DNA from 3 places in the Geobacillus sp. 47C-IIb genome. Region 2 is predicted to be linked to each of the others. Evidence: a T-box and tRNA genes for the amino acid it is inferred to sense, from the RefSeq annotation. Region 2 holds a T-box; the other regions hold tRNA genes.
The links. The T-box of region 2 lies ahead of thrS (threonine--tRNA ligase). A T-box ahead of a tRNA ligase gene usually reads a tRNA of that ligase, here a tRNA-Thr.

Region 1 (3,950 bases), 1.0 Mb from region 2:
CGGCAGCTGCTCAATTGCACGCTGGACTGTCTCCTGTAGTTCCAAGCTTTCCACTGCCTCTTCAGGCGACGCCTCGCGAGAAGGAAGCTGAGCCTGCATCGTCAATCCATCCGTGCCGTTTAATTCCTCATCCAAATACACATCTGGTTTTCGTTTTCTCAACTTATCGATCGTTAAGTTCGTGGCAATGCGGTATAGCCACGTCGAAAACTTCATATTTGGATTGTATGTGTCAATATGGACGTAAGCACGGATGAACGCTTCCTGTGCCGCATCTTCCGCCTCATGGCGATTTCCGAGCATTCGGTAACAAAGGCGGTAAATCTTATCTTTATACAAATCGACAAGATCGGCATATGCGTTTTGGTCGCCTTTTCGGATCGCCCTAATTCTTTTTTTAATAAATAGATCCATAAAATACAATACCCCCGCCCTTACGGCTCATCTTATATTACGGCGCTTGATGAAGAAAAGTTTCATGCAACATGTTTATTGTATCATAGAACTGAAAAAAGAGGGGAGGTCAAAAGAATGACCTCCCCTCGATCACAGCGAGGAAAAAGCGATTTTACATTGCTCTCCGAGCAGCCCGTCAAACGAGTTTCTCTCCAAATAGTGATCCCATCAATGCTACGGCGACAGAGGCAGTTTTATTGCGTTCATCTAAAATCGGGTTCACCTCAACAAATTCAGCGGAGGTGATGATTTGCGCTTCAGCCAGCATCTCCATGGCCAAGTGGCTCTCCCGATACGTCAACCCGCCAATAACCGGCGTACCAACTCCTGGCGCATCGCTCGGGTCAAGCCCATCCAAATCAAGCGACAAGTGGACACCATCCGTCCGCTCTTTTAAATAGGCAATTGTTTCTTCCATCACCTTCGTCATCCCAAGCCGGTCAACCTCATGCATCGTATAAATTTTGATCCCTTTTTCCCGGATAAATTTCTTCTCCCCGTCATCAAGTGACCGAACCCCGATCAATACGACATGTTCCGGCTTAACTTTCGGACTGTATCCGCCGATCCCCGTCAGCGCTGGATGACCGAATCCAAGGCTTGCCGCCAGCGGCATACCATGAATGTTTCCAGATGGCGAAGTCTCCTCAGTATTAACATCGCCGTGCGCATCATACCAAATGACGCCCAACCGTTCATAGTGTTTAGCCACTCCAGCGAGCGTGCCGATCGCAATGCTATGGTCACCACCTAACACCAGCGGAAAGCGACCTCGTTTGACCACTTCATCAACAGCCGTCGCCAGCTTTTCATTCGCTTCCGCAACCGCTTTCAAATTACGCAATTGTGAAGCACCCTGTTCGTGCAATCGCTCCACCTTTCCAATCGGAATATCGCCCAAATCTTCAATATCGTAATGCAGACGTTCCAGCCGTTCAATCACCCCTGCATAGCGGATTGCGCTCGGCCCCATATCGACGCCGCGTCGCGTTTGTCCTAAATCCATTGGTACACCGATAATAGAGATTGGTTTCATGTTGTCTTCTCTCCTTTCCCGTTTCCCCTTATGCCCTTATTGTAGGGGAAACGGGGGCGATGACTCAACTCGACACTTTTTCGAATATTTATACCTTTGGGACTTCCTAGTCTACTTTCATTTAGCTGAGACTAGAGGCAAAAAAAAAGAGCAGTCTACTTCGGAATGCGAAGTAGACTGCTCTTGATGGAGCCTATCGGGATCGAACCGATGACCTCCTGCGTGCAAAGCAGGCGCTCTCCCAGCTGAGCTAAGGCCCCGTTCAAAGCGGAAGACGGGACTCGAACCCGCGACCCCCACCTTGGCAAGGTGGTGTTCTACCACTGAACTACTTCCGCATCATGATGAGCCATGGAGGACTCGAACCTCCGACCCTCTGATTAAAAGTCAGATGCTCTACCTACTGAGCTAATGGCTCACGGTTAAGATAACACTCTAAAGTACCGATTAGCTCTACCCGCCCCTTCCTCTACTAGCTAATTCAAGGATGTTAGATGCGTCGGGACAATGCTGATCTACGTCTTGTACCATTTTATGCACAAAAAAATAATGGCTGGGCTAGCTGGATTCGAACCAGCGCATCACGGAGTCAAAGTCCGTTGCCTTACCGCTTGGCTATAGCCCAACGTCATAAGGGATATTGTATTCGATAATCAGTATGCCAATTTTGAGAGCAATTATACGTTTTTAAATCAACCGTCCTTAAAAGGACGGTTGATTTCAAAGAGTGACCCGTACGGGATTCGAACCCGTGTTACCGCCGTGAAAGGGCGGTGTCTTAACCACTTGACCAACGGGCCAAAAAAACGATGGAGCTTCCAACCGGGCTCGAACCGGTGACCTCTTCCTTACCATGGAAGTGCTCTACCTACTGAGCTATGGAAGCGTAAAAATGGCTCCGCAAGTAGGATTCGAACCTACGACCTACCGGTTAACAGCCGGTTGCTCTACCGCTGAGCTATTGCGGAACGATACAACATTGCCTAGCGACGACCTACTCTTGCAGGGGCGCTGGCCCCAACTACCATCGGCGCTGGAGAGCTTAACTTCCGTGTTCGGGATGGGAACGGGTGTTTCCTCTCCGCTATCATCACTAGGCAATGATTTATTTACTTAGACACTAATTATTATATTCATGTCATTGGTTTTGTCAACAGGAAATTCATTCCTTCAAAACTAGATAACCGTTTGGTGGGAAGAAGCCTCCGCTTTTCGTACTGTCTAGCTCCGGCCGCCACTTTTCTAGGTTAAGCCCTCGATCGATTAGTATCCGTCAGCTCCACGTGTCGCCACGCTTCCACCTCGGACCTATCGACCTCGTCATCTTCGAGGGATCTTACTCGCCTAACGCGATGGGAAATCTCATCTTGAGGGGGGCTTCACGCTTAGATGCTTTCAGCGCTTATCCCTTCCGCACATAGCTACCCAGCGGTGCCCCTGGCGGGACAACTGGTACACCAGCGGTGCGTCCATCCCGGTCCTCTCGTACTAAGGACAGCTCCTCTCAAATTTCCTACGCCCACGACGGATAGGGACCGAACTGTCTCACGACGTTCTGAACCCAGCTCGCGTACCGCTTTAATGGGCGAACAGCCCAACCCTTGGGACCGACTACAGCCCCAGGATGCGATGAGCCGACATCGAGGTGCCAAACCTCCCCGTCGATGTGGACTCTTGGGGGAGATCAGCCTGTTATCCCCGGGGTAGCTTTTATCCGTTGAGCGATGGCCCTTCCATGCGGAACCACCGGATCACTAAGCCCGACTTTCGTCCCTGCTCGACCTGTCCGTCTCGCAGTCAAGCTCCCTTGTGCCTTTGCACTCTCCGAATGATTTCCAACCATTCTGAGGGAACCTTTGGGCGCCTCCGTTACCTTTTGGGAGGCGACCGCCCCAGTCAAACTGCCCACCTGACACTGTCTCCCACCCCGATAAGGGGTGCGGGTTAGAATTTCAATACCGCCAGGGTGGTATCCCACCGACGCCTCCACCGAAGCTGGCGCTCCGGCTTCCCTGGCTCCCACCTATCCTGTACAAGCGATACCAAAATTCCATATCAGGCTGCAGTAAAGCTCCACGGGGTCTTTCCGTCCTGTCGCGGGTAACCTGCATCTTCACAGGTAGTATAATTTCACCGGGTCTCTCGTTGAGACAGTGCCCAAGTCGTTACACCTTTCGTGCGGGTCGGAACTTACCCGACAAGGAATTTCGCTACCTTAGGACCGTTATAGTTACGGCCGCCGTTTACTGGGGCTTCGGTTCGCACCTTCGCTTGCGCTAAGCGCTCCCCTTAACCTTCCAGCACCGGGCAGGTGTCAGCCCCTATACTTCGCCTTTCGGCTTCGCAGAGACCTGTGTTTTTGATAAACAGTCGCTTGGGCCTTTTCACTGCGGCTCTTCGGGGCTCATCACCCCAAAGAGCACCCCTTCTCCCGAAGTTACGGGGTCATTTTGCCGAG
Region 2 (3,950 bases):
GTTCGGGGCGACAAGCACAAGGTCCAAGTTGCGTCTTGCCGCGATCTCGAGCGCTTCCTGCTTCGACTTAATGCCGAGCTGATCGCCGTTTTGATCGATTAAGCGCACTTCGCGGGCACGAATTTGTTCGTTGATAATAAAATCTTTGCTAATAATGAGCCACCTCCAAGGTTTTTTCCGACTGTCTTGTTTGTCGGCAGAATCCCGCTCCTAACAAAAAAGCGCGGATGCACAAGGCACCCGCGCACGATGTTCGAATAAACCATTGACGAACCGTAACAACCTGCCAACAGCCACTTAAGCGTCGGTCAGGTGAGAAGCGGGTGCTTCTGCTTTCGTTACAAACAAGCAATCATTTCACTTTATACACTATACCACCTTGGTGATGGCATGTCAAGGATCCATTCTTGATAAACACAACGTCCTTTATTATAGCGGATCATTGTTTCGTTGACAAGAGAAAACTTTTGATTTGTGACAAAAAGTTTTGTTGCCCTTCGTGTTCCCGTTTCTGAGGCAGCGCAGCTGTTCACCTGAAAAAAGCAGCCCGGCAGGCGGGCATGCCGCCTACGGGCCGCTGTTGGCTCATCGTTTTTTCACTCGTTTTTGCCGCACATCTTCTTCTAGCATCGCGATAAACTTGTCAAGCGCCACAGTCTCGCTTTCTTTTTCACCGTAGCGGCGGACGTTGACCGCTCGCTCGGCCGCTTCTTTGTCGCCGACAACGAGCATATAAGGAATTTTTTGCATTTGCGCTTCGCGGATTTTATAGCCGATTTTTTCATCCCGTTCGTCGACTTCGACGCGGAAGCCGTTTACTTGCAGCGCTTGTTTCACTTCATACGCATAATCGAGATGGGCTTCCGACGATACCGGGATGACTTCCACTTGCACCGGGGCGAGCCACGTTGGAAATGCCCCTTTGTATTCTTCGATCAAGAAGGCGACAAACCGTTCCATCGTGGAAACAACGCCGCGGTGGATGACGACCGGGCGGTGCGGTTTTCCATCTTCGCCGATATATGTTAAGTCAAACCGCTCCGGCAAGAGGAAGTCAAGCTGTACAGTCGACAGCGTCTCATCTTTGCCGAGTGCCGTGCGCACTTGCACATCGAGCTTCGGTCCGTAAAACGCTGCTTCCCCTTCCGCTTCGTAGTAATCGAGGCCAAGTTCATCCATCGCCTCGCGCAGCATGCGTTGCGCCTTTTCCCACATCTCGTCGTCGTCGTAATATTTTTCTTTATCTTGTGGGTCGCGGTACGACAGGCGGAACGAATATTCGTCCAGCCCAAAGTCTTTGTATACTTCCAAAATCAAATTAACGACGCGCTTAAACTCGTCTTTAATTTGATCCGGGCGCACGAAAATATGGGCGTCGTTGAGCGTCATGCCGCGGACACGCTGCAGTCCAGTAAGCGCCCCGGACATTTCGTAGCGATGCATCGTGCCGAGCTCGGCGATGCGGATCGGCAGCTCACGGTAGCTATGAAGCTTGCTTTTATAAATCATCATATGGTGCGGGCAGTTCATCGGCCGCAGCACGAGCTCTTCGTTATCCATTTCCATCGGTGGGAACATGTTTTCTTTATAATGGTCCCAGTGTCCTGAGGTTTTATACAGCTCCACACTACCGAGCACCGGCGTATATACATGATCATAACCAAGGGCGATTTCTTTATCGACAATGTACCGTTCAATCAAGCGACGGATCGTCGCCCCTTTCGGCAACCAAAGCGGCAGTCCTTGTCCGACTTTTTGTGATGTCGTAAATAGCTCAAGCTCTTTGCCCAATTTGCGATGATCGCGCTCTTTCGCCTCTTCGAGCAACTGCAAATAATGGTCCAGATCTTCTTTTTTGAAAAACGCCGTACCGTAAATACGCTGCAGCATTTTGTTGTTGCTGTCACCGCGCCAGTAGGCCCCCGAGATGCTGAGCAGCTTGAACTCTTTGATTTTCCCGGTCGACGGCACGTGCACACCCCGACAAAGATCGAAAAACTCGCCTTGCTCGTAAATGGAAATCGTCTCGCCTTCCGGAATATCGTTGATGAGCTCCAGTTTCAAGTGATCACCAATTTTTTCATACAGGCGAATCGCCTCGTCGCGGCTCACTTCTTTGCGAACAACGTCAAGATTTTCCTTTACGATTTTGCGCATTTCCGCCTCAATTTTCGGCAAATCATCCGGCGTCAGCTTATGTTCCATATCAATATCATAGTAGAAGCCGTTTTCAATGACCGGGCCGACGCCAAGCTTGACGTTGTCATACAGCCGCTTGATCGCTTGCGCCATTAAATGGGCGGTGCTATGACGCAAAATATCAAGTGCCTCAGGCATGTCCTGGGTAATAATGACAAGCTCGCCGTCTTCTTGAAGCGGCGTGCGTAAATCAACAAACCGGCCGTTCAGTTTCCCGGCAATCGCTTTTTTCTTCAATCCCGGACTGATCGAGGCAGCGATGTCCTCAGTTGACGTTCCGCTCGGAAACTCCTTTTTCGCCCCGTCCGGGAACGTAATGCGAATAACGTCTGGCATGAAGTTCACTCCTTTACCTTAATGTCAAAATAAAAAAACTCCTCCCTCATAAAGGGACGAGTTTTTGTCGTGGTTCCACCCTTCTTCCCATGGCAAAAACAAAGCCATGGCTCAACACATATAACGGCCGTCGACCGGCGGCAACTACTAGACGTCGCGTTCGCTACCGCAGCTCTGAGGGGGTAAGCACATTTTTCGTGTTAGGAAGGTTCCAGCCAACGCCTTCCCTCTCTGGAAACCGTAAAAATGCGCCCATGTCCTCATCATCGCTTGTTTTCGTTCACTTTTATGACGTCATTATAGCGAAAACAACAGGAAAAATCAAGATTCTTCTCGATTTCCAGCGTTAGCGGTAAACAGATGGGCAAAATCAGCGCGACGCCGAAGGCGAAGCCGCTCTTGGAACACGTTTTGCATCGTCTGCACCATGCCATCATCCGGATGATCCGTGTACAGCTCGATTTCAGCCGGAGCAAGCGAAATAAGCGGCGCCAGAACGGAAGAATCGATATACATCGGCTGGCTGAAGACGAGATGGCGATCAATCATTTGTTTTACTTCAGCCATCGACAATTCCCGTCGGCTGCTGTCATAAAACAAAAAGTGTGGCGGGTCATGTACTAAGTAGAGGCGCGGCCATTGCGGCGTCCGGGTGGCAAGGCAGTCACGCAGCATTTGCACAAAGTTTTGGTATTCCTGTTCTAGTTTGTATTCATCAATCGCCAGCTCGACGTAATGCTGGAGGCGCTCCATATACGACTTTAAGCGGAATGTAACGAATGAAGAAAACGAAAACGATAATCCGTCACGCAAAAAGGAAGCGAATGCGCTGCGCAGAAGCACTGCACGCGAAGCGGCAAACTCCCCGCCTTTCCGGTAGTCGCGCCGCTCACCTTCTAAAAACGAATGGGCGAGCGCTAAAATTTGCTGTTGCTCCTCCACATCACGGAAATAAAAGACGTCGGAGATGATCGATAAGAGCAACCTGTCTTCCACAACCCTCCTCACAAACGCCGTCATGGCTGGTATGATATGCTCCTCAAGCACGTGCTTCTCCTCGCCATGTATGTAAACCGCCACGGTTTTGCGTCCATCGTAAGCGGCGTGAAACAGCGGACAGGCATCCTGTTTCCGTTTGTTCAGCAGCCAAAACAGTTTCTCCGCCTCGCTTGCCTCGTCAAAATGGATTTCGATCACCCGCTGTCCCCCCTTAATTCGAGATCAATGCTTGGTTTATATATATGGGGACAACCAGCTGTTTAGACTAAAAAAAGAGCCAAGCTTAACGGCGTTTCACCTGAAGGGCGGCAAGACAAAAAAAAATCGGCGTCCTACTTTTGGAAGCCGATCGTAAGAGAACGTTGCTGCGGGATCCTAGTACGCCTATTAACCGTTTTGCTCGCGACGGTTTGGCC
Region 3 (3,950 bases), 960 kb from region 2:
ATGGCCATGGCAAGAAATGATTTGTGCATGAAAAGGGGAGAATGTACATCTATCGGCTGGATCATTTGAGTAAATAGATGTAAAAGGGGGGAAGCTACTTTGAAAAAAGCTTCTCTACTCAGGCTAATATAGCGAAATATTTTGGATAAAATTAACTGGATTATAAATATTGACTTAGAATCAGTTCATAAGTATAATAAAAATTGTCGCTTCGTTAGATGAGGGTGAAGCAAAAGAAAACAACGAAACATGGTCTTTAATAAAAAATAAACCTTGACAAAATAAATATTTTATCTATATAATAAAAACTGTCCGATTTTGAAGTTTTGGTTTTATGCGAAGATTGATTTTAAGAAAAAACGCTTGACATCTGTTGGAAAAATGATATATTAGTAAACTGCTTGAGGTTTTGCTTGTGTCTACGCCTACAAGCAGGAACAGGAAAGGTCAGTTTCTCGACAAAAGGTTGCGAAAATGAAAGTTCAAGAGATAGTTTTGTTTCTTGAAAGTTGAACGGAACAAAACAAAAAAAGAATAAAAAAACTATTGACAATAAATCAAAATCATTTATAATAAATAATGTCGCCATTGCCTAGTGGTGATAGCGGAGAGGAAACACCCGTTCCCATCCCGAACACGGAAGTTAAGCTCTCCAGCGCCGATGGTAGTTGGGGCCAGCGCCCCTGCAAGAGTAGGTCGCTGCTAGGCATAGAATACGGAGTATTAGCTCAGCGGGAGAGCACCACGTTGACAGCGTGGGGGTCACTGGTTCGATCCCAGTATACTCCACCATCATGGGGCGTTAGTTCAGGGGGAGAACGCTTCGCTGGCAGCGAAGAGGTCAGGGGTTCAAATCCCCTACGCTCCATTGATTATGCGGTCGTGGCGGAATGGCAGACGCGCTAGGTTGAGGGCCTAGTGGGGGCGACCCCGTGGAGGTTCAAGTCCTCTCGACCGCATCGCTCCAAATAGTTACGGAGGAGTACCCAAGTCTGGCTGAAGGGGTCGGTTTCGAAAACCGATAGGGGTGTCACAGCCCGCGGGGGTTCGAATCCCTCCTCCTCCGCCATAAATTCATCAACAATGAGTCTCCTTCTTAATATTATGCCGACTTAGCTCAATTGGTAGAGCAACTGAATCGTAATCAGTAGGTTGCGGGTTCAAGTCCTGCAGTCGGCATTGTTAATCATGGAGGGGTAGCGAAGTGGCTAAACGCGGCGGACTGTAAATCCGCTCCCTTTGGGTTCGGCGGTTCGAATCCGTCCCCCTCCATTTTTATTTCTTATAAACGGGCCTATAGCTCAGCTGGTTAGAGCGCACGCCTGATAAGCGTGAGGTCGGTGGTTCAAGTCCACTTAGGCCCATCTATTATGATGGACGACAAGAGTGATTCTTGTCGTCCTTTTTGCGTTGTCGAGGCATAATGTGCTCTACCATCTCCATGGAGAATCCTCTGACTTTCACATGTGAGTGCATGGTCTTCATTTTCAGCAGCAAAACGTCCCTTTAGTGTCTGCCATTTAACAACGAAAGGGTGCCCTGTTCAGACACCCTCCCCTGTTTTTTACATCATTCTGAAAGTGGTTTCAGCAGAGAAACTTCCGCTTCAAACAAAACTAGAAGCCGTTCACGGAACGATGGTCCGTTTGCCTAATGGACGTACTTTCCATAATCAGGGGTAGCGATACGGTCAAAATCACGGGCGAGTTTTGTCAACCCTTCGCGCAGCTCTTTGCCGGCGACAGGAGCACCGTGCCCGGTGATGGCGACTGACGGAAAGAGTGCGGCTAACTTGCGCACGGATTCGCGGGCGGCGGGCCAGTCGATTGTATAATAGCGTGGCGGGCCGTTAATTTCTGTTTGTTGGGTCAATACTTTATATAACGAGTCTTGACGGACGGTGACGAACGCATCGCCCGCGATTAAGGCAGCGTCGCGTGAACGGAATAAGGAAATGTGTCCCGGAGTGTGCCCCGGTGTGTGTATCCAACGGAACTCTGGCAAGTGCGGGACGGTGCCGTCCTCAGGAAGCGGTTGAACGCGGTTGCCTAACTGAATCGGTTCGTTTGGGAAAAACGGTGATATTTTGGCGATGAAGCCGCCTTCGACAGCAGCGTCAGGTTCAGGATAGCGAGCTTTTCCGGTCAAATAAGGAAGTTCGGCTGGGTGGGCATAGACCGTAACATTCCAATGCTTCACAAGCTCAACAATCGCCCCCACGTGGTCAAAATGGCCGTGAGTTAAAATAATCGCTTGCGGGCGGCTGTTCTCTCCAAAACGTTGTTCCACAACGGAAATAATGTCATCAGCCGACCCCGGCATGCCAGCATCGACCAATACAAACGTGCGGTCGTCCGGCCGGCCGACAAGACAAATGTTCACGATTTGGATCGTGTGACAGTACAAATCGGGCAGCACGCTAATGCCGACACCGCTTGCTGCCGATGTCGCGGGAATGAAATGGTAGTCTTCTCCATAATGCAGCTGTTCATCAGTCATTGGGACCCCTCCTATGAATGATCGTCCAACGATAGCATGCCGCCCGATCACATGAGGTATACAAAACAGCATTCGATCCGTACGGGAAATCCGCGACCTAGCTCGACAAGGATCATCGAAAAATGGTACGATAAGGAAAAAGGATGGATAAAGGAGGATAAAACGGATGAGCATTTTGAAAAAAGGGTTGGCATTTGGACTTGGATTAGCCATTGCTAGCAAAGAACAAGTGGAAAAATTGATCGATGAGTTGGTCAAAAAAGGGGAGTTGTCGCTTGATGAATCGAAAGAAGTAATCGACCAATGGAAGCAGCAAACCGAAGAGCGGAAAGCGGAAGTGCAACGACTTGTGCGCGAGCAAATCAAACAAATGATTGACAAGCTTGATTTAGCGACGAAGGAAGACGTTCGACAGCTCGAGGAGCGAATCCGCCGCCTTGAAGAAAAGGAACAAAGCGGGCAGTAAACGAATACGGCCTGTCCGCTCGCTTTTTGCCGTTGTAAGGGAGATGGTCGGATGATCGGAAAGCGGATGCGCCATATTGGTCGATATCATGAAATTGCCGTCGCCTTGCTTCGGCACGGATTCGGGATGATCGTCGATGAACTCGGTTTTTCGTCCTTTCTTTCCTTGCCGCCGCGCGGGCGAACCGAACAAGGGAAACGGGAAGGAAAAACGGTCGGAGAACGTCTGCGCCTTGTGCTCGAGGAACTCGGTCCGACATTTATTAAGCTTGGGCAAATCGCCAGCACGCGACCGGATTTGATCCCTCGATATATCATTTGCGAATTGGAAAAGTTGCAAGATCAAGTTCCACCGTTTCCATTTCCTGAGGTCCGCCGGATTGTGGAAACAGAATTGGGAGGGCCGCTCGAGGAGCTTTTTCGATCATTTGACGAAATCCCACTAGCAGCCGCTTCGCTCGGGCAAGTACATCGGGCCGTTCTTCCTTCCGGACAAGCTGTCGTGGTGAAAATACAGCGCCCGCATATTGCAGCGCGGATTGAGACGGATTTGGATATTTTACAAGACTTAGCAGTGCTCGCGGAACGGCGCTTAGATTGGGCGGCGTCTTATCGGCTCACTGAAATCGTTGACGAATTGGCAAAGTCGCTGCGGCAGGAGCTCGATTACACCATCGAGGCGCGCCATGCGGAAACGTTTGCTAATCAATTTGCCGATGACCCGTCTGTATACGTGCCCGGCGTTTTTTGGGAGTATACGACGAAACTAGTGCTGACGATGGAATATGTGGAGGGGGTTAAGCTCGGGGAAATCGAGCGCCTGAAAGAGAGCGGTCATTCGTTAAAGACACTGGCTGAGCGCTTGACTGTCTCGATGTTAAAGCAAATGTTCGAACATGGATTCTTCCATGGCGATCCTCATCCGGGCAATGTATTCGTTCTCCCCGATGGGATGCTTGCCTTTATTGATTTCGGCTTAATGGGAC

Region 1: it has a tRNA-Thr gene. The T-box ahead of thrS (threonine--tRNA ligase) is inferred to sense a tRNA for this amino acid. The anticodon was not compared.
Region 3: it has a tRNA-Thr gene. The T-box ahead of thrS (threonine--tRNA ligase) is inferred to sense a tRNA for this amino acid. The anticodon was not compared.

The regions. Positions count from the first base shown of each region.
Region 1 covers NZ_CP061473.1:2,087,112-2,091,061, reverse strand. The annotation lists gene sigW (RNA polymerase sigma factor SigW) at 1-414, opposite strand, end outside; gene rocF (arginase) at 593-1,492, opposite strand; tRNA gene IC804_RS10690 (tRNA-Ala) at 1,680-1,752, opposite strand; tRNA gene IC804_RS10685 (tRNA-Gly) at 1,759-1,830, opposite strand; tRNA gene IC804_RS10680 (tRNA-Lys) at 1,838-1,910, opposite strand; tRNA gene IC804_RS10675 (tRNA-Gln) at 2,043-2,117, opposite strand; tRNA gene IC804_RS10670 (tRNA-Glu) at 2,221-2,292, opposite strand; tRNA gene IC804_RS10665 (tRNA-Thr) at 2,303-2,378, opposite strand; tRNA gene IC804_RS10660 (tRNA-Asn) at 2,386-2,460, opposite strand; rRNA gene rrf (5S ribosomal RNA) at 2,474-2,590, opposite strand; rRNA gene IC804_RS10650 (23S ribosomal RNA) at 2,736-3,950, opposite strand, start outside.
Region 2 covers NZ_CP061473.1:1,073,555-1,077,504, forward strand. The annotation lists gene infC (translation initiation factor IF-3) at 1-156, opposite strand, end outside; ribosomal protein L20 leader region at 210-341, opposite strand; gene thrS (threonine--tRNA ligase) at 586-2,535, opposite strand; T-box leader at 2,585-2,811, opposite strand; gene ytxC (putative sporulation protein YtxC) at 2,857-3,732, opposite strand; gene dnaI (primosomal protein DnaI) at 3,922-3,950, opposite strand, start outside.
Region 3 covers NZ_CP061473.1:117,552-121,501, reverse strand. The annotation lists rRNA gene rrf (5S ribosomal RNA) at 592-708, shown strand; tRNA gene IC804_RS00625 (tRNA-Val) at 718-792, shown strand; tRNA gene IC804_RS00620 (tRNA-Ala) at 797-868, shown strand; tRNA gene IC804_RS00615 (tRNA-Leu) at 877-959, shown strand; tRNA gene IC804_RS00610 (tRNA-Ser) at 977-1,069, shown strand; tRNA gene IC804_RS00605 (tRNA-Thr) at 1,107-1,179, shown strand; tRNA gene IC804_RS00600 (tRNA-Tyr) at 1,191-1,272, shown strand; tRNA gene IC804_RS00595 (tRNA-Ile) at 1,291-1,364, shown strand; gene IC804_RS00590 (MBL fold metallo-hydrolase) at 1,651-2,499, opposite strand; gene IC804_RS00585 (phasin family protein) at 2,666-2,965, shown strand; gene IC804_RS00580 (ABC1 kinase family protein) at 3,017-3,950, shown strand, end outside.